DNA from 2 places in the Paenibacillus sp. XP01 genome. Region 2 is predicted to be linked to the other one. Evidence: riboswitches for the same ligand, from Rfam matches in the RefSeq annotation. Region 2 holds a riboswitch; the other holds the start of a gene.
What was found. A riboswitch is a leader RNA that binds a small molecule or an ion and turns the genes downstream of it on or off. The one in region 2 is predicted to bind S-adenosylmethionine.
Positions count from the first base shown of each region.

Region 1 (12,398 bases), 3.0 Mb from region 2:
GAAGGACAGGACCCGCTTCCTTACGACAGACTTGTCATCGGGCTTGGTTGTACGGATCGGTTCCACAATACGCCCGGAGCCGAGGAATTCAGCTGTACCATTCAAAGCTTCGGCAAAACAAGGGAAACTTACCTGCGCTTGAATGAGGTTAAACCTTACGGCCACGTGCACATCGTCGGCGGCGGGCTTAGCGGTGTTGAAGTAGCGGCTGAACTGCGCGAAAGCAGACCCGACCTGAATATTACGATCCTCGATCGGGGTGAGCGCGTGTTGTCCGCATTCCCGCAACGCTTGTCCGCTTACGTACATGAATGGTTCAAAGAACATCAAGTCGAATCGCAGCGCCATGTGGCCATCTCCAGACTGGAGCAAGGCGCCATTTACAATCGCGACGAAGAGATCATGACCGATGCCGTTGTCTGGACAGCAGGGATTCAGCCGGTCAAAGTCGTGCAGGATCTGAATGTCGCCAAAGACCCGCAGGGCCGTGTCGTCCTGAATGAGTATTATCAAATTCCGGAATATACGGATGTATATGTGGTGGGAGACTGTGCCAGCGTGCCATTTGCACCTAGCGGTCAGGCTGCCGAGGTTCAGGGTGAACAGATCGCTCATATTCAGCATGCTCTTTGGAAAGGCGAAGAGCCCAAACTTCACCCCCTCAAGCTTCGCGGCACACTCGGCGCACTCGGCAAGAAGGCTGGGTTTGGGCTGATGGGCAAAACGTCCATGATGGGACGCGTGCCGCGTATTTTGAAAAGCGGTGTGCTCTGGATGTCTAAACGGCATCTCGGTTAGTCAAGATCCAGCTCGTCCCAGGCGTCCGCTTCGGCAATTTTGGCCAATATGGCGTTATACAGATCTTCCACTTTGTCCGTGATGACAAGCTCGCCATTCACCAAAGCAAAAGGAGTCATGTAACATTGGCCGCAATTGCTGAGGCACCCGTACTCGATGACGTCAAAGTCAGGATTTTCTTCCAGCATGTCCATCACTTCATCGGTACCGAAATGCATATTATTGGCACAAAATTCAATAATCGGTCTCATTTGTTGTTCACCTGCTTGCTTTGACCATTTGAATTTATGGCCATTTGTAATATAATATATGAAGGAAAGGAGTTGAAAATATGAGCGAAAACGCACAAAGCACCATGTACGATGAGGTATCCGACGTGCTTGACAAACTTCGTCCGTTCCTGCAGCGCGATGGCGGTGACGTGGAACTGGTCGACGTGGAGGACGGCATCGTGAAGCTGAAACTGGTCGGTGCCTGCGGCAGCTGCCCAAGCTCCACCATTACATTGAAAGCCGGGATTGAACGCGCCCTTCTTGAAGAAGTTGACGGTGTGGAAGAAGTTGTCCAAGTATTCTAATCAATCCTTCACGAAATAAACCTCAAGAGCCTTTCGCTTCTTATGAAGCGGAGGCTCTTTTTTCGCCTTGCGTCACGGAACTGTACTCCTGACCAGCCAAGCGGAAACATTTATTACAACGCCTGCGCTCGCATCACTCGCTTTTCCCGGCCTCATGCTGCTCTGCATCTTCGCGCCAAATATTAGGGCGGATCGGATCCAGGCCGCCGGATACATCCATAATGTTTCCGGTAATGAAATCGGAGTGATCCTCGCACAGATACGTGATTACGCGTGCGATATCCTCCCCGCTTCCCGGGCGCCCTCTCGGTGTTTCTTCATCCTTGATTTCCCGGATTTCATCGATCGTCTTTTCTTTGTTCGCGCCGCGAATGTCGCCAGGGCATACCATATTCACCGTGATCCCATATGGCGCTTCTTCCACGGCAAGCGTCTTCGTAAACGAAACCAGGCCTACCTTGGCCGCTGCATAAACCGCGCGATGGGGCCATGATCTGGCCTCTCCTGCATGGCTAAAGCCGAAATGAATGATCCTTCCCCACTTCTTGCGCCGCATCTCCGGGAGCACGAGCTGGTCCAGCAGCATGGGCCCGAGCAAATTGCCTTGCACAAGCATCTGGATTTCGGCTGCGGAGTAATCGGCAAACCATCTGCGTTCCCGGACAAACGGTCCCGCATTGTTTATAAGTATATCAATATCGCCCAGCTGATTTTGCACACGTGCGATCAGCCTGGTAATGTCTGTCGGTTGTGAAATATCGGCCTGCACCGCGATACAGCGCACGCCTGTGGACATAATCTGGGATTGAAGGCTTTCGGCCTCGCTTTGGCTGTGCACATAATTCAGAGCAATGTGGCATCCCTGTTCCGCCAGGCGCAGTGCCGTCATTTTGCCAAGACCTTTGGCACTTCCCGTTATGAGGGCCACTTTACCTTTCACGTCCATCCCCCTCTTCCAAGAACACAGTCACTCATTCAGTATAAAAGATTTGACGTTCCCTCACAACTTCCCCATCTCCAAATGCTCTTGCATATATTTGCAAAAAATCATTGGAGCGGGGACGATTCTCATATGTTGTCCATTCACAAAATAAAACCGTGTAGGACTTTAGAAGGAAATATAACCCCAATTTTCCAATTATCCCTTGATTAATGTATGAGGTATATGTTAATTTCGATAAGTCATTATTTTCTATACAGAAAAAGACATAATACATACGCTCATGCTAGGCTTGAATCAGCACTTTCCTGCGCAGGCATGGGGCCCTCGAAAGGAATCCGAAATGAAAAACAACAAAAGATGGTTGACCTCCCTTGTCGCCCTTATGCTGGTGACCGCTTTGCAATTTCCGCTCGCTCTCACCGCGTCTGCCGAAAGTGCTGCCGACAGCACCGCAGATGACTATGAATGGATTGACGGTCCTGCCACCGTATCGCTGGATGACAAAGCCACCCTCCAAATCGCACCCGGCCTGACTTATTTGGACGCAACCAATACGAAGCGTTTTATGGAAGATACGGAATCATTTCCGAACGGCACTGAAATCGGAAGCCTATACGGCGAAGGCGAGCAGTCCAGCTGGTATGTCATTTTCGAATACAACGACACGGGACATATCGATGATAGCGACAAAGACAATCTGGATGCCGAAGAGCTTCTCGACAGCTACAAACGCGGTACCGAGGAGCAGAACGAAAAGTCTTCTCCGGAAAATCGGCTCTACATCACCGGTTGGGAAATCGAGCCTGCTTACGAGAGTGCGAAACATCAGTTGATTTACTCTCTTGGCGCGAAGGACGCAGCGCAACAACCGATTGTCAACTATAACGTAAACGTACTGACACGCGAAGGATATATCGGCGTGATTCTCATTACGGATACCGCCCATTTCGAACAAAATCGCAAGCAGTTCGAGGAAAGCGTGCTTGGGCAGCTTCATGTTAACGCTGGCGAGAAATACGAGGAATTCGACGAGTCGGTCGACAAATCTTCCGAGCTGGGGTTAACCGGCCTGATTCTAGGGGGCGCCGGGGTTGCCGTAGCCAAGAAATTAGGATTGCTGCTATTGCTGAAAAAAGGATGGTTCGTCATCGTGGCCGCCATCGTCGGTATATTCGGATGGCTTCGCCGCAAATTGACGGGAAGAAAAAATCCAACGGATGCACATGGACAACAGGATGAACTTACGCCGGCTGACGAAGCCTATCAACAAGTTGCGGCCGGACAACAGTCTACCAATCCGGATGATTCATCACCGAACGATCGTTCCAAACCGGATTTGGAAAAAAGATAAATTGCATCAATGCATCTCTATGACCATGCACAAAAACAAGCCGACGTCGCTTGAACAGCGATGAACGGCTTGTTTGATTGGCGCATCTATTTAGAATGCAGGTTCCACTGCGCCTTTGTAACGTTCTTTGATGAATGTTTTGACGGTTTCGGAGTTCAGTGCGGCTGCCAATTTTTTGATGGCATCTGCATCCTTGTTATCTTCACGCGCAACCAAAATGTTGGCATACGGATTGCCTTGCAAATCTTCGATCAACAGGGAATCCTTCTCCGGATTCAGGTTGGCTTCCAACGCATAGTTGGCATTAATGAAGACCAGATCGGCTTCATCCAGTTGACGAGGCATCATGGCCGCATCAAGCGTGATGAATTCCAGGTTTTTCGGATTAGCCGTAATATCCTGCACTGTAGACGAGATGTTGTTGTTGTCCTTCAACGTGATCAAGCCTTTTTTGGCCAGCAGCAGCAATGCACGTCCGCCGTTGGACGGATCATTCGGAATCGCTACTTTCGCTCCGTCCTGAAGCTCATCCAGCGATTTGATTTTTTTGGAGTATCCCGCAAACGGCTCAACGTGCACCGGAGTTACGGAAACAAGATTGAATCCGCGTGCTTTGTTCTCCTCATCCAGGTACGGCTGATGCTGGAAGAAGTTCGCATCCAGTTGTTTGTCGGCGAGCTGTTGGTTCGGCAGAACGTAATCGTTGAACGTTACGATTTGCAAACGGATGCCTTCGGCCTCCAATTCGGGTTTGATGGCTTCCAGAATTTCGGCATGCGGCGTAGGCGAAGCTCCGACTTTCAATTCGACGGTACGTGGAGCGCCTCCTGCGTTATCTGCGCCGCTGTCGGCATCCTTGTTGTTGCCGCATGCCGCAAGGACCGCGATCATCATCAGGCTCAGCAAAGCGATGGACCATTTTTTCATGTGTAAAACCCCTTCTCCTTAAAATTTGATCTATGTGTTATTTCCGGGTGAACTTTTTGACGAGACGATCGCCGCCCATTTGCAGCAATTGCACAAGAATAATCATCAAAATGACGGCCACGATCATAATTTCTGTTTGATATCGGTAGTATCCGTAGTTGATCGCCAGCGTACCCAACCCGCCGCCGCCAACCATGCCCGCCATTGCCGTGTACGATACCAGGGTCACGATCGTAATCGTAACGCCTGCCAGCAAACCTGGCAGTGCCTCGGGCAGCAATACCCGACGGACGATTTGGCCTGTAGAAGCACCCATGGACTGAGCGGCTTCAATGACGCCGCGATCCACTTCGCGCAGCGTCGTTTCCACCAATCGCGCAAAATACGGGGCAGCCGCAATAACCAACGGAGGAATGGTGCCCAGCACGCCGGTTGCCGTTCCAACCAAAGCTCGGGTGAACGGAATAAGAGCAACAATCAAAATAATGAACGGAACCGACCGAAGAATGTTAACGATAATAGAGAGAATGGTATATAAAATCTTGACTTGCGACGAAGCCGAGCGTGCTGTCATGAACAGCAAAACGCCAAGCGGCAAACCGATAATAACCGTGAACAGGCCGGACGCCCCTAGAATCTGCAACGTTTCAACGGTAGCCTGGCTGATCTCTTCCCATCGAATGCTTGAAAAATCCATTATTGTAGCACCTCCACATCAAGCCCCTGCTCAACCAGTTCGTTCATCGTCTGCCTGATGGAAGCAGGCTCGCCCTCAAACCTTACCGTCAATTGTCCGTAAGGAACTTGTTTGATGGTCGAAATCGTGCCTTGCAAAATGGCAAAATCGACGCCTGTTTTGCGGACCGTTCTGGACAGAATGGCTTCATATGTCTTTTCTCCCAGAAAAGAGATTCTCACCAGTTGGGAAGCTCCGTTAGCCAATGCGTCACCTTTGACCGGTGCGCTGACTGCCAACAGCTCCGCCGAGGCATCGTCCCGCTGGATGAAATCGCGGGTGACCTCATGCTGCGGCTTGAGAAATACTTCCGTTACCGGCCCTTGCTCCACGATGCCTCCCTGGTGAATGACCGCCACACGATCGCATATGCTCTGGATGACATGCATTTCATGCGTAATCAGTACGATCGTAAGATTGTACTTCTCGTTAATGTCCAGCAGCAGCTTCAAAATGGAGGCCGTCGTCTGCGGATCAAGCGCCGAGGTCGCTTCATCGCAAAGCAGGACCGCCGGATCGCTGGCCAGCGCGCGGGCAATGCCTACCCTTTGCTTCTGTCCGCCTGAGAGTTGGGCAGGATACTTGCCGCTGTGGTCTTCCAACCCGACCAGAGAAAGCATCTCTTTGACCTTGCGGTCGATCTCCGCCTTGGGTGCATTGGCCAACTTGAGCGGAAATGCCACATTGTCGTACACCGTCGCGGATGACAGGAGGTTGAAATGCTGAAAGATCATGCCGATTTTGCGGCGTTGCTTCTGAAGCCCCTGTTTCCCAAGCTCCGTTAAATTGACGCCGTCGACCCACACTTCGCCGCTCGTCGGCCGTTCCAGCAAGTTCATGCAGCGAATCAACGTGCTTTTTCCCGCCCCGGAGTGGCCGATAATGCCGAAAATCTCGCCTTTTTGAATGGTCAGGTCGAGTTCGGCTAACGCTGTCGTTGCTTTGGCGCCTTTGCCGTATGTTTTAGTTAATGCCTTTAATTCAATCAAAATAGCTTCTCCTTCCCGCCATTACATGTATCTTTACCCGAAAGGCTGGAAAAACTCCTTCGGAGCCGAGAAAAACGACTTTAGTCATATCTCCCGAGCAAACCGATCATCGTTTGGCGAGTAATCATAAACCTGTATTGCAAGCAGATCCTTCCGATCTGCATTCTCCCCGAACCAAAAAAGAGCCCCTCTGCAGAAAAAAGGGCTCTTTGCGTGAAAGATTATGCCTTCTCATCTGCCAAAATCGTGCTCTGCACCATTTTGTAGGAATTAGCACCTAACATCTATAAAGAATGACATCGTGTCACACCCCATAAATCGGTTGCCGGGCTTCATCGGGCCTGTCCCTCCGCCGCTCTCGATAAGAATATATGATTTTTAATCAGTATTGAATATAGGAACTCAGTATAATCCAAGTATTCCGGTTTGTCAAAGGTAAATATTACACCCTAATGGGTGCTGTTTTTGCGATTCAAGCCGTGCTCACGCCACAAGGCATTAATGTAGCCATAAGCCGTCTTGATGGTTTCGCACACCATGTCCGTTCCTTGCCTGAGCTCATGAAGATGCTGGTCCAGATCCTCCAGCTGCACTTTGCCCTGCAGCGTTTGATGCAGCTGCCACAGGTCATCTTGCATCTCCCAGTTCATGTAATGAATCTCCATGTTGCGTCGCTTGCGCAATCGGCTCATCGGTTCGCGGTATTTTTCTTTGATCCGGATCAGCGCTTCGGCCAAATCGGCATGAACTTTAGCATAGCCGAACTGCCTGAGTACTGTAAAGTAGGAAAAGTGGGCTTTGACCTTTGAGGTATTCAGGTCGAAAATTTCGTTGATGACCGTTCCGGTTTTGTCCAAAATGGCGAAACAGCGAATGAAGCCGTCCTTATAGAAATATACGTAGCGGGCATATTCCGCCTTTTCGGCAGCGGTCATGTCTTCCGTAGAACCGGCTTTCACCTTTTTCCGAAAATGGGAAGCCGCAAAACAGCTTTGCTCCAATTCATCCAGCGAGGATATCAAACCTTGGGTCCAAACATACAGTTTGCGGTAATCATGCGTCGGGTCCTGATTCAGGTCCAACTGTCGCTGCAGGAGCTCCAGCGTTTCCACCATCGCTTCGATCGCTTCTTCCAGAACGCCTTCATTCCGGCGCGGGGGTTCACCCAGTAGTGTTCGCAGCATGAGCATGCCTCCTCTTGTCCAATCTGTCTCAACCACCCAACTTAAGCATAACCCCAACCGGAGACCGAGTAAACGCACAGCGCTATTGCACCATAGCGTACCCGAATCCGGTGCGGATCAAACAAAATCCACCCGCATCCGTGACGATGCATCACGAGGGCAGGTGGACTTGGGAAAGCAGATCAGAACCGATTAACCGGTTTGTGCAGTTTGTATACCAGAAAACTCATGTACGTCAATATGCCGAACAGGATGGCAATATCAAGCATGTGCGACAAGGCAACAAACATGTACACTTCCGGACGATTCATCGTAAGCATCATCAGGAAACCGATAAACACTTGCAGCAACACCAGCACAACCGACACCACTCCCAGCGTTCTAAGCTCCTTATTATCCGGATGTTTGCGGTATGCATAGTGCCCCAGAATCGCAATCACAACGACGAGCGACACCGCTGCTAAACGGTGGATGAAGGCTACGGCAACGCCGCCGGACAGTTCAGGAACGATTTGCCCGTTACATAGAGGGAATCCAGAACAGCCGCCAGCCGAATCCGTATGGCTTACAAAAGCCCCCGTGTACACAACCAGGTACGTGTAAATGGTGGAGAACCACACGAGATTCCGGAAATTTTTGCTCACTCGCGGATATTTGTTCAAACGTTCCAGTCCGCCATGCTTGGCCTCTTGGCGAATGCCCAAAGCCATCATAAGCGAGCTGGCAAAGGCGATCAGCGCAAACCCGAAATGCAGCGCCATGACCGCCGATGACTGGGAAAAGACGACGGCGAATGCGCCCATGATCCCCTGTATGATGACAAATAACAATGTCAGCAATGAGAACAATTGCAGATCTCGGCGGGACTTGCCGAACCGTAAAAACGCAACGAACGAGGCAATGGACAACAGCCCTGCCAACGCACTGACGGCACGGTGGGAAAATTCGATCAAGGAGGCAACGGTATGGGCCGGAACCAGTTTGCCGTTGCATAGAGGCCATTCGGCGCCACAGCCGAGTCCGGACTCGGTCCGCGTAACGACGCCGCCACCAAACGTGGCCATGAACATGACAAGACAGGTTAATACGGTCAACCATTTAAACAAGGTTAAATGCTTCAATTTTTCTCACCTGCAGTTAAATTTTTAAATTGCGAAGGAATGACTCCCTTCATGAGGTTCGTTACTTTGACATTTATTTCACAACTAAATCCATTATAACGGATAAAAGAGTCATTGACGGCGCGGTTTGTGACAAAATGTTAACGTCTGGGTGAGATTTGGACAAGCGGATCACGTGCAAGCGGCCTTCTTTCAGCATTCCCTAAAAATGACAAAACAAAAGCGCCTCCCTCAGTTGGGAATGGCGCTTTCGACCAAAAGCTTATTTATGAATCGTGTTATACACTTCAACCGCACGTTGCAAAAACTGCTCGATCTCTTCTCTGGATTTGCGCAGTTTGTTCACGAAACGAACGAGTTCCCGGCCATCCGTGTAAGCGACGAAGCTCGGAATGCCCAAAATGTTCTGCTCTTCGCTTACCGTTCCGACCTGATCCACGTCTACCTCGACCAGAGTCAGTTCGTTTGCATATTTTTCCTCGACTTCCGGCATGAACGGGTCAATGAATTTGCAATCCCCGCACCAATCGGCCTTGAATACGGCAACGGTAAGCCGCGAAGACTGAATAGCTACGTCGAATTCCGGTTTGGACGTTATTTGTTGCATCACAGCATCTTCCTTTCTTTTTTAGCAGCATGTCTCTTCTTTATACACATAAGCATGTTGACGAGTGGAAGTCAACTCTTCGGCACATACTTAAGATAACCATCAGTAGAAAGGATAGTACGCCATGATGTTCCTTGGCACCGATTCTGCCCCGTTCGGAGCCATGCTTCAGTTCATGCGCTCCCTTCCGGAAGCGGCCCGCGAAGCATGGCGCGGCAAACAGGCCGCGTGGCATGCCTCCGCACGGCTCAGGCACCCTGCGCGTGACCTCGATTGGAACGAGGATACCGCGGCAGCGCTGCGTTCCGAGATTCGGCGTTTGCTGCCTGGCAAAACCGGGACAGACCATGCCGCAGCCCGCCTTGCCAGAAACGCTCCCCTATGCGAGGAGGATTGCATCATTCTCGAAGACGTCTCCCGTCAAACCCGGGAACACAACCGGAGCAACATTACGCGAACCGCCGCTTATCTCGCCTGCTACGAGGAATGCCCCGAATTGCACTGGGCGCTGCTTGCCCATATGGTGTCCCGAAATGGCGGCTACCACATGACCGACCTGCAAAGCGGACTCATGCGCAATTTGCAAGACGAAACCTCCCGGCAGCAGACGTACCGTTTGCTGGAGCGGTGCAATGCTCTTATTTTCCAGGACGCTTATCCGCAACTGTTGTTATATCAGCATAGCCGCCGCCTTGGACGAAGCTGCTTTCATTTATTGTCCCATTTTCACGTATCGGCGTTCATGACGCCTTTCTGGGAGCGCTTCTGGCTGGAGAAGTGCAGCTCGCTGCTCAGCACGGCATTAATTATTAATGAGCAAAACTATATTGAAGGCCGGGTCGTGCAGCACCCGTATTTCCACAAAAACGTAATCTCCAGCCCCTCCTTCCGATTGCACGACCTGGCAGGGCTGAACCAGATCGTATTTCCTCTCGGAAAGGGCTTGGGCATCGCTGGGCGAGTACTGGAGCGGTTCGACAAGCTGGATGAACGCATTGCATTTGGCAAAAGCCTGTATGCCATGCTATTTGGCATGGACCAGGTGCTGGACGGGGTATTGAAATTTGCACGAGCCGTGCCCCATCAAGGCTCTCGCGCCGAATATTGGCCAGGACTGTTCACCGCAGTTCAGCATGAATCGGGGAATAGCACCTCCCAACCATTCAGCGCTGAGCTGATGGACGAAGAGTGGCTTCCGGAAGGACAGCGCTTGTACAGCCCGAAACTGCTTGACGTCTGGCATGAGACGCCTTATGAACCCCTTCCGAGATACGATTGGCTGCAGAACGCCGACTGCCTCTCTCACATCAGCACGCCCAAGCGTCCTTGGATCTTCGAGATCAGTCACGAGCATCGATTCGGCATCCTGAAAACCGCGCTGGCCCACGATGCCCGGACAGTCCTGCACTAGGTTGGATGATCCTGGAGAATCCAGTGATCAACGCGAAGCGTATGCTTTCGATGGAGCTTTCTTACAGAAAGCTTTTAGCTCCGCTTTCCAGATTCTTTCTGACCCTTGCGTTTTTGAGCAAATTTCCAATTCGGCCTATATAGCCCAACGTTTCATCACAAATATTGAAAAAAGGTCCTGCCAGCTCTAGAGCGGACAGGACCTTCTTTTATTTTTATCTGAGAACGCCCATTCGCGTTCCAATCAACGATTCTCCCTTGCTTACCCACGTTGTGCCTGTCCCCGCTGGAACCGCATCAACGGACGCAATACTTTTTGCAAAATTCGCGGATAGCTGCCCAGTTCGTCCTTGCGTAGCACATTCATCACGACCAGCAGCAGCAGGTAAACCGCAACGACCAGAACGCCTACTACCATACACGTCAGCAGGAAGGAAATTCTCGCCGGCAGGAAAGCACCGAATACCTGATTGCCCGCCCAGTTCGCGCCGAATCCTACCGCCGCTGCGACCAAGACGGTAACGGCAAGGCCTGTCCAACGGTTGCCCATGATGGAGAAGGAAACGATTTTGCGCAGCACCCTGAGATTGAGGTACGTAATGACCAGGAAACAGAGTGCCGTGGCCATAATGATGCCGTAAATCCCCATCAGCGGGGCCAAAATCAAACTCGCCACAAACTTGACGATAATGCCTGCCGCCACGCTGATCATCGTAATGCGCGGCTTTCCTACGCCCAGCAGAATGGCATTCGTCGTCATCATCGTGATCTGGAAAATGGTCCCGATCGTCAATACCGCAATGATCGACGTGCCGCCCAGATCGCTGAACAGCAAACCGTTGATCGAATGCGCTGCTGCGCTCAGCGCAATGACGATCGGCAGGCCTGTCAGAATCGAAATGCGCAGGGCCAGCGTGATCTGGCTTTGCAGATGAACTTCATCCTTGCGGGCAAATGCCGCCGAAATGACCGGCACCAGCGACGTGCTGAGCGCAATGGCCAAAATCGGAGGAATTCCGGCAATGCTCTGGGCTTTCATACCAAGCACCGCCAGAACGGCCGTCGCTTCTTCCAGACCGATCCTTCCGCTCAGCAGCGGAACGACAAGAGAAGTGTCAATGAAGTTGATGGCTGGAACCGCCAAGGAAGAGAGCACGATCGGAATCGACAATTTGAATATGTCCCCATAGATTCCGCCCAGCGGCAGCTTTTCTGAACGCTCCTCGATGAGTGCTGCGGCGCTGTCCACGCGCCGCTGCTTGATGGTGAAGTACAGCATCACCGCAAACGCCCCGATGCTGCCGAATACGCCCCCGAACGATGCCCCGGCGGCCACCGTCTGGTCATCGTAATTCCATTGCAGCAGCACAAAGGCCACCAGTATCGCGGTACCCACGCGGGCGAACTGCTCCACAATTTGGGATATGCCTCCGGCCGTCATATTGCCACGGCCCTGGAAGTAACCGCGCATCATCGCGATGGCCGGGAAGAGCAGCAATGCAGGGGCCAGCGCGCGGATGGCGCTGACCGATCCCGGCACCTTGGAGATGTGCGTCGCGTAGAATGGCGCCGCAAACCACAGCAGGGTCGACATGATGACACCGGCTGCGGCCGCAAAGATCAGCGCCGCCCGGTAAATCTGCCGGGCCTCTCCGCCGCGGCCCAAGGCGTAACGTTCAGATACCATTTTGCTCAGTGTACTCGGTATGCCCGCCGTCGCCACCGTTAACAGCATTAAATAAACCGTATTGGAAA
Region 1 covers NZ_CP139481.1:5,786,311-5,798,708, forward strand. The annotation lists gene SNR34_RS25965 (NAD(P)/FAD-dependent oxidoreductase) at 1-798, shown strand, start outside; gene SNR34_RS25970 (YuzB family protein) at 795-1,049, opposite strand; gene SNR34_RS25975 (NifU family protein) at 1,130-1,375, shown strand; gene SNR34_RS25980 (SDR family oxidoreductase) at 1,509-2,315, opposite strand; gene SNR34_RS25985 (DUF2167 domain-containing protein) at 2,659-3,669, shown strand; gene SNR34_RS25990 (MetQ/NlpA family ABC transporter substrate-binding protein) at 3,760-4,596, opposite strand; gene SNR34_RS25995 (methionine ABC transporter permease) at 4,634-5,293, opposite strand; gene SNR34_RS26000 (methionine ABC transporter ATP-binding protein) at 5,293-6,321, opposite strand; SAM riboswitch class I at 6,550-6,689, opposite strand; gene SNR34_RS26005 (Cthe_2314 family HEPN domain-containing protein) at 6,771-7,505, opposite strand; gene SNR34_RS26010 (COX15/CtaA family protein) at 7,688-8,611, opposite strand; gene SNR34_RS26015 (thioredoxin family protein) at 8,889-9,233, opposite strand; gene SNR34_RS26020 (DUF2515 family protein) at 9,358-10,644, shown strand; gene SNR34_RS26025 (putative polysaccharide biosynthesis protein) at 10,906-12,398, opposite strand, start outside.
Region 1: another riboswitch for S-adenosylmethionine. It lies ahead of SNR34_RS26000 (methionine ABC transporter ATP-binding protein); the one in region 2 lies ahead of metA (homoserine O-acetyltransferase MetA).

Region 2 (12,398 bases):
ATAAATGTTGAACCCATGCAATAAGCCTCGGCCATTCCACTTAGGGAGGGACCGAGGCTTTACTCATGTATATCCGTATCTATTTAAGCGAGTTTGTTACTTGCGGGATTTGATCCGTTTGATCCACCAGATGACAAAAATAATGGCTGCAATCGCAACAATGACATAAACAACCAGTGAATAGACATCCATGAACTCCAAAATGCTCTCCCACGATGCGCCAAGCGCGGCGCCGACCGAAACAAGGATGATGTTCCAGACCAGTGTGCCAATCGTTGTAAAGAGAATAAACAGGCCAAATTTCATGTTGGACATGCCTGCCGGAATGGAAATCAGGCTGCGAACCAGCGGCACCATGCGGCAGAACAATACCGTCCATATCCCATACTTGTCGAACCAAGCATCGACGCGGTGGATATCTTCCTTCTTGATGCGCAGGATATGGCCCCAGCGATCCACGATTTTTTCCAGGCGTTCAACGTCGATCAGCAGCCCGATGCCGTACAGGATGATGGCACCAAGCACCGAACCGATCGTTGCCGCGATAATAACGCCGGGAAGGGTGAGGCCGGTATAGGTGGTCATAAATCCGCCAAAAGGCAAAATAATTTCCGAAGGAATGGGCGGGAACACGTTCTCCAGGGCAATGATCAACGCAATGCCGATGTATCCGTATTGTTCCATGAAATCGGTGATCCAGTTTTGCATAATCGTCTCCTCTACTATAAAATGACATAGATTTGGCGCGCATTCGCAGAACATACCAATTGTGGTATACGTATAGGGCCTGAGGTTGGTTTCTGAAAATTTGCATTTCCGTCACACCCGCAGGTCAAGTATACTGGTAAAGTTGAGGACAAGAAGAATGTAGTCGATCTTACCCATGCTCATGGGAACGCTGACGTTAAAGATTTAGCCAATGGAGGGATCAAGATGGGCATATATACAAGAACCGGTGATGAAGGGCAGACTTCGGTGATCGGAGGACGAGTGGTCAAGGACGACGATCGGGTGGAGGCTTATGGCACGATTGATGAGTTGAACTGTTTTGTCGGTCAGGCCATCAGCCTCATCGATGATGCAAAGGGCTCGTTCGAAGACCTGAAAGAACAGCTGTCGGAGATTCAACAGGAGCTGTTTGATTGCGGCTCCGATCTGGCGTTTGTCAACATTACGGAAAATCGGTATAAAGTAAAAGACGACAAGGTTGCGCGGCTGGAGCAATGGATTGATCTGTTCGATGCCGAAAATCCGAAAGTGGAGCGGTTCATCATTCCTGGGGGCACCCTGCTGTCTTCTGCGCTTCACGTATGCCGCACCGTGTGCCGTCGTGCCGAACGCCGGGCAGTCACGCTAGGGCAGCATACCGACATCAATCCGTCTGTGCGTCGTTACTTGAACAGGCTGTCGGACTATTTCTTTGTGGTTGCCCGGACCGCCAATGCAAGACAGCAGGTACAGGATGTTGAATACGTTCGCAGCAAAAAGGTTTTCCGCCGCAAAGAGGCAAAGAGTGAGGAATGAACGGCAAAGGAATGAAAAGGAACCAATGAACGGTTATTACACACCAATCACATACACGGTATCCGAGCAGGAGGAAGGTTGGCTGCTGAAGACGGTCCTTCAGCGACGCCTTCACGTATCGCGCAAACTTCTGTCACGACTGAAGCTGACAGAGCACGGCATTATGTTGAATGGAGAGCGAGTGTATATCAGCGTCAAGGTGGCTGCAGGAGATCTCGTCGAAATTCGGATGGAGCAGGAGGAGTCGGATGATATTCTTCCCGAAGAACTGCCTTTTTCCATTTTATATGAGGATGAGCACCTGCTGATCGTAAACAAGGATGCAGGCATCATCGTACATCCTACGCATGGTCACTATACGGGAACATTGGCGAACGGCGTCGTGCATTATTGGAAAGCCAAAGGCGAACGTGTCCGTTTTCGTCCGGTGCATCGGCTGGATCAGGAAACGTCGGGCGTGCTGGCCATTGCCAAAAATCCGTATGTGCATCAGCATGTGTCGGAACAGATGATAGCAGGCACGGTAGACAAGCGTTATATCGCTTTTGTGCACGGCAGCCCTACCCCGGAAGAAGGGACGATCGACGGTCCGATCGACCGCGACCCCGAGGAGCCGCATCGCCGGATCGTCACGCCGGACGGTTACCCTGCCCGTACGCTCTATAAGACATTAGCGAAATGGGATGGAGGAACGGCGAGCGAAGTGAGCCTTAAGCTGGAAAGCGGCAGGACGCATCAGATTCGCGTGCATATGACGTCGATCCACTGCCCGCTGATCGGGGACAGCATGTACCAAACATTGCCGGACGCGGGCATTGACGCCCGAACGGTGGCCTTGCGAGCTGAGCGGGACGGTTGGATCGATCGGCAGGCTTTGCATGCATGCGAGCTGTCGTTCGAGCATCCGATTTTGCGTAAGCGAATGACGTTCCATGCCCCGCTTCCTGCAGACTTGCAGGATCTGAAGCAGCGCTTGCAGCAAGAGAACGAGAATACGGAGGAACAGGAATCATGAGCCGATTGAAAGTTTATCAATATGCCAAATGCGGCACCTGCCGCAAAGCGGTCAAATGGCTGGAAGGCAAGGGGCACGAGTTGGCATTGGTGCCGATCTTTGACGCCCCTCCTTCCGAGGCGGAACTGAAACAACTCATCGAGCTGAGCGGGCTTGACGTGAAGAAGTTTTTCAACACCAGCGGTGAGGTCTACAAGGAGCAGCAGCTCAAAGACAAGCTTCCGGGCATGTCGACGGACGAGCAAATTCGTTTGCTTGCATCGAATGGCCGCCTTATCAAACGTCCCATCGTCACGGACGGAACAAAGGTCACTGTCGGATTCAAGGAAGAGACGTTCGAGCAGGTATGGAGTTAGGTTTGAAGCATGCCCTGATCGACAAGACGTTTCCGGTATCGTCCAAAAAACAGGGCTTTTTTGGCTGGCCGCCGCTTGGCGGAACTATGCTATAATGTTAGAATTATAGCGGTCATTTTTTGATATAGAAGACAGGAGAGATTAATTCGAAGTGAATCAACGTAATGAACCTACTTTGTTGCTGGTAGACGGTATGGCAGTGTTGTTCAGGGCGTTCTATGCGACATCTGCGAGCGGATATATCAGACGTACAAAGGCAGGATTGCCGACCAACGCGGTGTACGGGTTTATCCGTTACTTCTGGGATGCGGTCCAGACTTTTGGGCCAAGCCATGTCATCTGCTGCTGGGATATGGGAGGCAAGACGTTTCGCGGTGAAGAATATGCGGCATACAAAGGGAACCGGGCGGAAGCGCCGGATGATCTGATTCCCCAATTTTCGCTGATTCGTGAGGTCATGGACTGTCTTGGCGTTCCGAATATCGGGGCTCAAGGCTTTGAAGCCGACGATTGTATCGGTACCCTCGCCAAATACTACACCGAGCAGAACAACATGAACGTCATGGTGTTGACCGGGGATCATGACATGCTGCAGCTGATCAATGACCGGACAAGCGTGATCATCATGAAAAAGGGACACGGCAATTACATGGTATACACTCCCGATTCCTTGATGGAAGAGAAGCAGCTTGCCCCGCGTCAGATCATTGACATGAAGGGTCTTATGGGCGATGCCAGCGACAATTATCCGGGCGTTCGCGGCATTGGCGAGAAGACGGCGCTCAAACTGGTGCAGGAGTACGGCTCCATTGAGGGAATTTTGGATAATTTGGATCAATTGACGCCTTCGGTCCGGAAAAAGATCGAGAACGATCTGGACATGCTTCATTTATCCCGCAGATTGGCAGAGATTCATTGTGAAGTACCCGTAGCTTGCGCATTGGATGTATGCGAGTTCCAACTTGACCCGGATGCGGTCATGGACAAATTCGAGCAACTTGAGATGAAGAGCCTCGGCTCTTGGATGGGAGTGGCGACAGGTTGAGCAGCATGAACACGCGAGGAATCGGCAAAAAGTGGTGGACCGGGGCAATGGCCCTGATCCTGGCTTTGCCGGTATTATTGTCAGGAGCCGTGGGCGCTCCCGAAACAGCAGAAGCCAAAGCGGCAATCAGCACCAAAGTACAAAAAGTGAAAACGGCAGGACGCACCTTTACGGTGCAAACGGTCAGCATTCCGAAAGGAACGCCGGTGACGGTGGGACTTGCCAAAAAACAAGTGGGACAGACAGCTACGCTGCCATCGATCGTAAAGGCTTACGGTGCGCAAGCCGCGATTAACGGAGCTTTCTTCGAGGCCTATAACGGGGCACCGGACCCATACGGCATGCTGATTGCCAATAGCAAAGTGATACATATCGGAAGATACGGAACAAGCATCGGTTTCAAAGCGGACGGCACGGCGATCATGGATTCATTGCAGGTGAGCCTGACGGGCAAGGTTACCGGCAAAGACGGCAAGCCGCGCAGCTGGTACGCTACCTTTGTCAACCGCACGCCAGCGGAAAACGCCAACATCAGCATGTTGTATACGCCGGAGCGAGGCGGCAAGGTCGGATTCAAAGGCGGGATCGCCGTGGTGATCGAAAAGGGTGTCGTGACGAAGAAGTTAACAAACAATAACGTCTCCATTCCGAAGAACGGATCGGTTCTGGTCTTCTCAGGCACGCTGAAATCCATGGCAGATCGTTTTGACGTGGGCTCTGCCGTAGAGATGAACTATAAATACACGAATGCCTCAGGCAAGGAGATTCCTTGGGAAGATGTTGTGACAGCGGTAGGAGCCGGTCCACGTTTGGTAAAAGACGGGAAAGTGGCGGTGAATCCGGTGAGCGAGGGCTTTAAGGATACCAAGATTCTGAACGCTTCAGGCGCTCGAAGCGGAATCGCCATCATGGCTGACGGCTCCGTAATGCTGGCTACCGTTCCGGGAGCCACGATCAAGGAGTGGGCTGCCGTCATGCAGAAGCTTGGAGCCAAACAAGCGATGAACCTGGATGGCGGAGCCTCTTCAGGCCTTTATGCCGGCGGCAAGATGCTGACTTCCCCAGGGCGGTTGCTTAGCAACACCCTTGTATTCGGCGGTTCGGTGAAATAAAACGGAGAAGCATAGGAGGTTGTCATGATGAAGATGACGCATCATCCGAAGTCAGATCAGGCTGGCCCAGCCGTGCTTGCGGTCAACGTTGGGCAGCCCCGGCCGTTGCCTGGCCAGAAGCGGGAAGTTTTGAGCGGCATCGTGAAAACGCCCGTGTCGACACAGGTATTCCTGTCGTTCACCGGTTTGGCCGGGGATGGCCAGGCCGACCTGGTGCACCATGGCGGACCGGACAAGGCCCTCTGCGTTTATGACTACAGCCGTTACCCGGCTTTGGAGCAGCTGATGGATCGCAGGCTTGACTGGGGGGCATTTGGTGAAAATCTGACGGTGGCGGGCTGTCCGGAAGAAGTGATTCGGATTGGCGACGTGTTTGAACTCGGTGAAGCCGTCGTACAGGTCAGCCAACCGAGGCAGCCATGTTTCAAATTGGGCGCCAGGTATGATTACAAAGAGCTTCCGGTCTATTTTCAGGAAAGCGGGCATACCGGATTTTATTTTCGCGTACTCCGTGAAGGTGAAATCGGCCCTGGTTCGGCGTTTAGACGTGTGACCACGGATGAAACATCGATGACCGTAATGGAAGCCAACCGGATCATGCATCAAGGAAAGCAGGATGCTGCTGCGATGCGTTCGCTTTTGACTATTTCCGCGTTGTCGGATAGTTGGAGAGAAACATTGCTCCAACGGCTGGACAAGCTGGACAACGAAAACAACTGATGATCTGAATGGGAGCGTGACTGAATTGACGATTTTAGGTGCAATTGAAGCAGGTGGTACCAAATTTGTGTGTGGAATTGGGACAGAGCAAGGCGAGGTGCTTGAACGGGTAAGTTTTCCGACGACAACGCCGGAAGAGACGATGGCTCAAGTCATCGCTTTCTTTGAAGGCAAAGATATCGCGGCGCTTGGGGTAGGATCCTTTGGACCCATCGATCCGATCGAAGGAAGTCCGACCTATGGCTACATTACGACAACGCCAAAACCGCATTGGGGGCAGTACAACCTGATCGGCAAACTGAAAGAGCATTTCGACGTGCCAATGACGTTTGATACGGATGTTAACGGGGCAGCATTGGGTGAAGCTACTTGGGGGGCTGCTCAAGGGTTGGACAGCTGCTTGTATATCACCGTGGGGACAGGCATCGGGGCAGGTGCGGTCGTCGGGGGCAAAATGGTTCACGGTTTATCCCACCCGGAGATGGGACATATCGTGGTGCGCCGTCATCCAGAAGATGCGTATGAAGGCTTCTGCCCTTATCACGGCGATTGCCTGGAAGGGTTGGCAGCAGGTCCGGCGATCAACAAACGTTGGGAGCAACCGGCTTATGAACTGTCGCCGGACCATAAGGCGTGGGAGCTCGAAGCCCATTATCTGGCACAGGCATTGATGAACTTTGTGCTGATCCTCTCCCCGCAAAAGATCGTTATGGGTGGCGGGGTCATGAAGCAAGAGCACCTCTTCCCGATGATTCAGGGCAAACTGCAGGAGCTTCTGGCTGGATACGTCCAGCATCCTATGATTCAATCCGAAATCGATCAGTATATCGTTCCGCCTGGACTGGGCGATAACGCGGGCTTGTGCGGTTCGCTTGCGCTTGCGAAATTAGCATTGGAAAAATAGGTTTGTTCTATTTGCAATATAGAAATAATGCCTCTTTTTACCTTCGAAACGGTTGACGAATTTTTCCAATATGGTATGATATGAACAACAGCATAGCACGGTTGATGAGGAAGCACCTCTCTTGCATTACATTGCAGGAGGGGTGCTTTTTGTGCTGCCCATCAGCATGATGGCCTGGCATGGTGTCTGGTTGGCTGTGCTCTGCTATAACATAAGGAGGAGTCCAAGATGGAAATTATTTTCATGAACAGATTAACCAGAATGTTCGAGCAGGAAGAGCAGCCTGCCCAGTTGTGGATCGGTGAAGAAGAGGGAAGCTGGCAGTTGGTGTGGAGCCGTTATGAAGCAGGAGATCGCGAGGATATGGTCTGGTACGAGGGGGATTCATGGGACGAATTGCTGCATGTTTACCGCCATCAGTTGGCTACGCGCATGGGTGAAGGATATCGACCGCTGCTGCAAGGCTTGTTTCATGACGGCGACGAGTTGAAAGATCGCGGTTATGGCGGACAGCGTCTGCAATGTTACAGCGAATTGCACAGCAATGAGGTGTTGTACGAGGATCTTTGCGCCTGGCGCAGGCAACGAGCCGCTTCGGACCGCAAAGCCCCGTATTTCATCGCGACGAATCGCTTGCTCCGCATGATTAGCGCATATGTTCCTCAAACGTTGGAGGAGTTGATGCAGCTCCCGGGCGTGGGCGAGAGCAAAGCGTCCGAATACGGCCAAGAGTGGCTCGAGCATACGCATGGCATGCAGCGATCTCATGATTTTCCGCTCGATTGGGTATATGCCGCGCTCAAGGAAGAAGAATACGAGAGTTGGCTGTACAAACAGAAGGAGCATAAATACAAGCAGGAACTGGAAAAATTTACGACGCGCAAACAGGTGCTTGAAGGCATGAAAGAAGGACTTACTTTGGAAGAGATCGTCAATCGGTCCGGTTTGTCGCGCAGGGAACTGATTGAATGGCTTGAAATTTTGGATGACGAAGGATACGACACGGATTCCTTGCTGGATGCCGAACTGGCCGTGATGCCCGAGGAAGAACAGGAAGCAGTGTGGAATGCGTATGAAGTGCTTGGCGATTCGTTTCTTAAACCTGTGATGCAGAAAGTATATGGCCCGGACAGACCTAGCGGAACGAATTTGGAGCAAGTGTACGAGCGTTTGCGCATGATTCGCATTCGTTTTCGCCGCTCTGCAGAAACCGCGAAAAATGCAGGATAACACCGGGAGAACGGAAACGGGAGGGGTGTTGTGACGGAGGCAAAAAAAAGACGAGGCATACCCGAAACCAGGGCTGCCTCGTCGACCGTTTGACAGTTGCATAGGTTGTTCAAATCCAGTCTTTTTTGCGGAAAATAAAGAACATGCTCAAACCTAAAGTAATCATGATGCCGATGACGACGAAATAACCATATTTCCAATCGAGCTCAGGCATGTTCGTGAAGTTCATGCCGTAAATTCCGGTAATGACCGTCAGCGGCATAAATACCGTCGTGATGGCGGTAAAAACACGCATGATCTCATTCGCGCGGTTGGCGATGCTGGATTGATAGGCTTCGCGCAAGTTGCCCATCAGATCCCGGTACGTTTCGAATGTCTCCGATATTTTAACGGCGTTCTCGTAGATGTCGCTGAAATATTTTTGCAGCTGATCATCGATGAGACGCAAATCTTTTTTGTTCAGCGTATTGATGACCTCTTTCTGAGGTCCCAGTACTTTTTTCAACCATAAAATCTCACTGCGAAGCCCGATGATTTCGTTCAGGTGGGATTTTTTGGTGTGCATCAGAATGTCTTCCTCGAGCTTCTCGATGCGGGCCTCGATCCGATCGCCCACCGTGAAGTAATTGTCGACGATCAAGTCGATCAACAAGTACAAGAAACGGTCCGGCGTGTTGGCTTCCTGTTCCCATAAGATGGGCTTCAGTGTACGCAGCTCGCTGACCTTTTGTTTGGTCACGCTTATAATGAAATGTCTGCCCAAAAACAGGTTGACAGCCCGCAAGAAGATTTCCTCATCATCGAATCGAATGCTGTTAATGACGATAAAATAATGATTTTCGTAAATTTCGATTTTTGGACGCTGTTCGTCCTCGCTGAGGCAGTCCTCCACCGCCAGGTCATGGATCATGAACAGGGGCTGGAGCACCGCCAAATCGTCAACGTCTGCATCGATCCAGTAGAATCCCTCTGCTGGTGGCGTCAGCGTTTGTTCAATATCGTCCACCGGGATAAATACACCGTTGTTTACCAACCGGATTTTCATCGTTATCCACTCCTTCTGCACCCGCCACTATGGCGGATCACTCTTGAATTAGGGCGCAAAGGAACAGATCAGCCGGTCGGCAGCGGGGTCTGGAGATCAGACGGGATGACTTGGTATCCAAACGGAATAAACGTCCCGCTGCCGGCATGCTGATGTCAATTCACTATGCAGTTTGCTGGAACTCGTCTGCCAATCAGGCCTCGGGTCGCCATCCATTGAATATGTCACCTCTCACATAAGGGTATGCAACACTTGTCTAGTATACCGCTCGTACATGGTGCTTTCAAGCGTAAAAATGTGTCGATTTTGGCGCCACACAGCAGTCTATGAATGTAGGGAACAAACGGTTCCGCTTCATAAAAACAGACCTGCAAACATATGCTTGACGAGTAGGCGTTATTGTTTTAAAGTATACGTTAAACATGCTATCAACAATTGAATACGGCGAAATCTTATCAAGAGTAGGTGGAGGGACTGGCCCGATGAAACCCGGCAACCGGCGGCATAACCGCACGGTGCTAATTCTTGCAGCGACTAAGTGCACATACATTGAGGCACTGTTGTTACTGAGAGATGAGAGAGGCGCATATCCGTTTTACATATGACCTTTCTCGGAGTCCGAGGAAGGTCTTTGTTATAATTATCGGAATGACTGGGCTTTGGGCATCCGATTGTTCTGGTATATGCACCGACTTCTCAGCACTGATTTTCGCTAAGCAATTTAAGGCTGTCCCGTAGACGACAAGGGCTGCATGTGGACATTGCGTCTGCGCTCGGAGACCAGCTCTTGGCAGCTAAGCCTGCATCTATCTATGCTTAAGGAGGAGTTACACACCATGCCGATCAAAATACCAGATGCCTTGCCCGCAAAGGAAGTGCTTGCGGGAGAGAACATTTTCGTAATGGATGAATCGTCTGCTTACAAGCAGGATATTCGCCCATTGCGCATTGCTATTTTAAACCTGATGCCGACCAAAGAAACAACGGAAACCCAATTGCTCCGCCTTGTGGGGAATACGCCGATTCAGGTGGACATCGTGTTGGTGCATCCGAAATCCCATACCTCCAAAAACACGTCTCAGGAATATCTCAACCTGTTCTACAAAACGTTTGACGAGATTGAGCATCGCCGTTTCGACGGCATGATCATTACCGGCGCCCCAGTGGAACAGATGGATTTCGAAGACGTGAACTATTGGAAGGAAATCCAGGAGATTTTCGAATGGACCAAAACCAACGTTACGTCGACCATGCATATATGTTGGGCTTCGCAGGCGGGTTTGTATCATCATTTTGACGTGCCGAAAATTCCGCTGGCCGAAAAATGCTTCGGCGTTTTCCCGCACACGGTGAACAAATCCCATGTTCCGCTCCTGCGCGGATTTGACGAAGTGTTCAACATCCCGCATTCCCGCCATACGGAAGTACGGCGCGAAGATATTTTGAAAAACGACAATCTCGAAATTTTGTCCGAGTCGGAGGAGGCAGGCGTGTTCCTGGTAGCCACCAAGGACGGCAAGCAAATTTTCGTGACAGGCCATGCCGAATACGATCCTCTTTCGCTGAAATGGGAATATGATCGTGATGTGGCCAAAGGATTGAACATCGATCCGCCGAAATATTACTTCCCGAATGACGACCCTTCCCGTGTTCCTCCGGCAACCTGGCGGGCGCATGCAAACTTATTATTCTCTAATTGGCTCAATTACTATGTGTATCAGGAAACCCCTTACGATATTGGTCCGCAAATTTAATTGTGATAACAGGAGGATGCAGCAATGGAAGACAACAAGCTGAAAATTGAAAGTCGACTGGCCCAAATCGGGTCCGTCAATGAACCGGTCACGGGCGCGGTGAATTTTCCGATCTATCAATCAACGGCGTTCCGCCATCCAAAGCTGGGGCAGAGCACCGGGTTCGATTATATCCGCACGACCAATCCGACCCGCAAAGTGTTGGAGGAAGCAGCAGCTGCATTGGAATCCGGCGATGCCGGGTTTGCGTGTAGTTCGGGCATGGCTGCCCTGCAAACGATCTTCTCCCTGTTCGGACAGGGGGATCATCTAATCGTGTCGCTGGATCTGTATGGCGGAACCTATCGCCTGCTGGAACGGATTTTATCCCGTTTCGGCGTAACAGCCAGCTATGTAGATACCAATGACCTCGCGGCGCTTGAAGAAGTGCGCAAACCGAATACAAAGGCGGTATTCATTGAAACACCGACAAACCCGCTGATGATGATCACAGATATAGAGGCCGTTAGTGCTTGGGCGAAAAGCCATGGTCTGTTGACCATCGTCGATAATACGCTCTTGACGCCGTTCTTCCAACGTCCGATTGAGCTTGGAGCCGACATCGTCATCCACAGCGCGACCAAATATTTGGGCGGTCACAATGACGTGCTTGCCGGTCTGATCGTAACGAAAGGCGAGCAATTGTCTGCCGAAATGGCATTCCTGCATAACTCCATCGGTGCCGTGTTGTCCCCGAGCGATTCTTACCAGTTGATGAGAGGGATGAAAACGCTGGCTCTCCGCATGGAACGCCATGAGCACAACGCGTTGACGATTGCGAAGTATTTGCTGGAGCATCCTGCAGTGGCCGAAGTGTTCCATCCCGGTCTGTCGGATCATCCAGGCCATGAGCTGCAAAACAAACAGTCCAGCGGTAACACCGGGATTTTCTCCTTCAAGGTGAAGGATGCCCGTTATGTAGAGCCGGTCCTGCGCCATATCAAGCTGATCGCTTTTGCCGAAAGCCTGGGCGGGGTCGAATCGTTGATGACGTATCCTACCGTGCAGACACATGCCGACATCCCGCTTGAAATCCGCGACGCCGTAGGCGTGGATGACCGTTTGCTTCGCTTCTCCGTTGGCATCGAGCATGTGGATGACCTGATTGCCGACCTGGGCGGTGCGCTTGAGGCAGCGCAGCGCGAAGTTGAAGGAGGGGAAAGCCATGAGTGAGCAGAACCATAACGGGAACGAACAGGCAAGCCGGCTGAAATTCGATACCAAATTGCTTCATTTCGGCGATGAGGTGGACAAGGCCACCGGCGCTTCCAGCGTGCCGATATATCAGGCTTCGACGTTCCATCATTTCGATATTCACAATCCGCCGCAGCATGACTACTCCCGTTCGGGCAACCCGACACGCCAGGCGCTGGAAGATTATATTGCCCTGCTGGAAGGCGGCGTACGAGGCTTTGCCTATTCATCGGGCATGGCGGCGATCTCCAGCGTGTTTATGATGTTTTCTGCCGGGGACCATGTCATCGTGACGGAAGACGTATACGGCGGCACTTACCGCCTGCTGACGTCCATTTTGAACCGGATGAACATTGAGACGACATTCGTGGACATGACGAATCTCGGCGAGGTGAAGGCGGCAATCAAGCCAAACACCAAAGCAGTATATATTGAAACACCGTCCAACCCGACGCTGAAA
Region 2 covers NZ_CP139481.1:1,897,480-1,909,877, forward strand. The annotation lists gene SNR34_RS08810 (bifunctional adenosylcobinamide kinase/adenosylcobinamide-phosphate guanylyltransferase) at 1-4, shown strand, start outside; gene SNR34_RS08815 (DedA family protein) at 97-708, opposite strand; gene SNR34_RS08820 (cob(I)yrinic acid a,c-diamide adenosyltransferase) at 934-1,524, shown strand; gene SNR34_RS08825 (RluA family pseudouridine synthase) at 1,550-2,539, shown strand; gene SNR34_RS08830 (arsenate reductase family protein) at 2,536-2,895, shown strand; gene SNR34_RS08835 (5'-3' exonuclease) at 3,047-3,940, shown strand; gene SNR34_RS08840 (phosphodiester glycosidase family protein) at 3,946-5,052, shown strand; gene SNR34_RS08845 (MOSC domain-containing protein) at 5,077-5,772, shown strand; gene SNR34_RS08850 (ROK family protein) at 5,798-6,676, shown strand; gene SNR34_RS08855 (HRDC domain-containing protein) at 6,905-7,906, shown strand; gene corA (magnesium/cobalt transporter CorA) at 8,016-8,951, opposite strand; SAM riboswitch class I at 9,401-9,531, shown strand; gene metA (homoserine O-acetyltransferase MetA) at 9,788-10,705, shown strand; gene SNR34_RS08870 (PLP-dependent transferase) at 10,730-11,917, shown strand; gene SNR34_RS08875 (aminotransferase class I/II-fold pyridoxal phosphate-dependent enzyme) at 11,910-12,398, shown strand, end outside.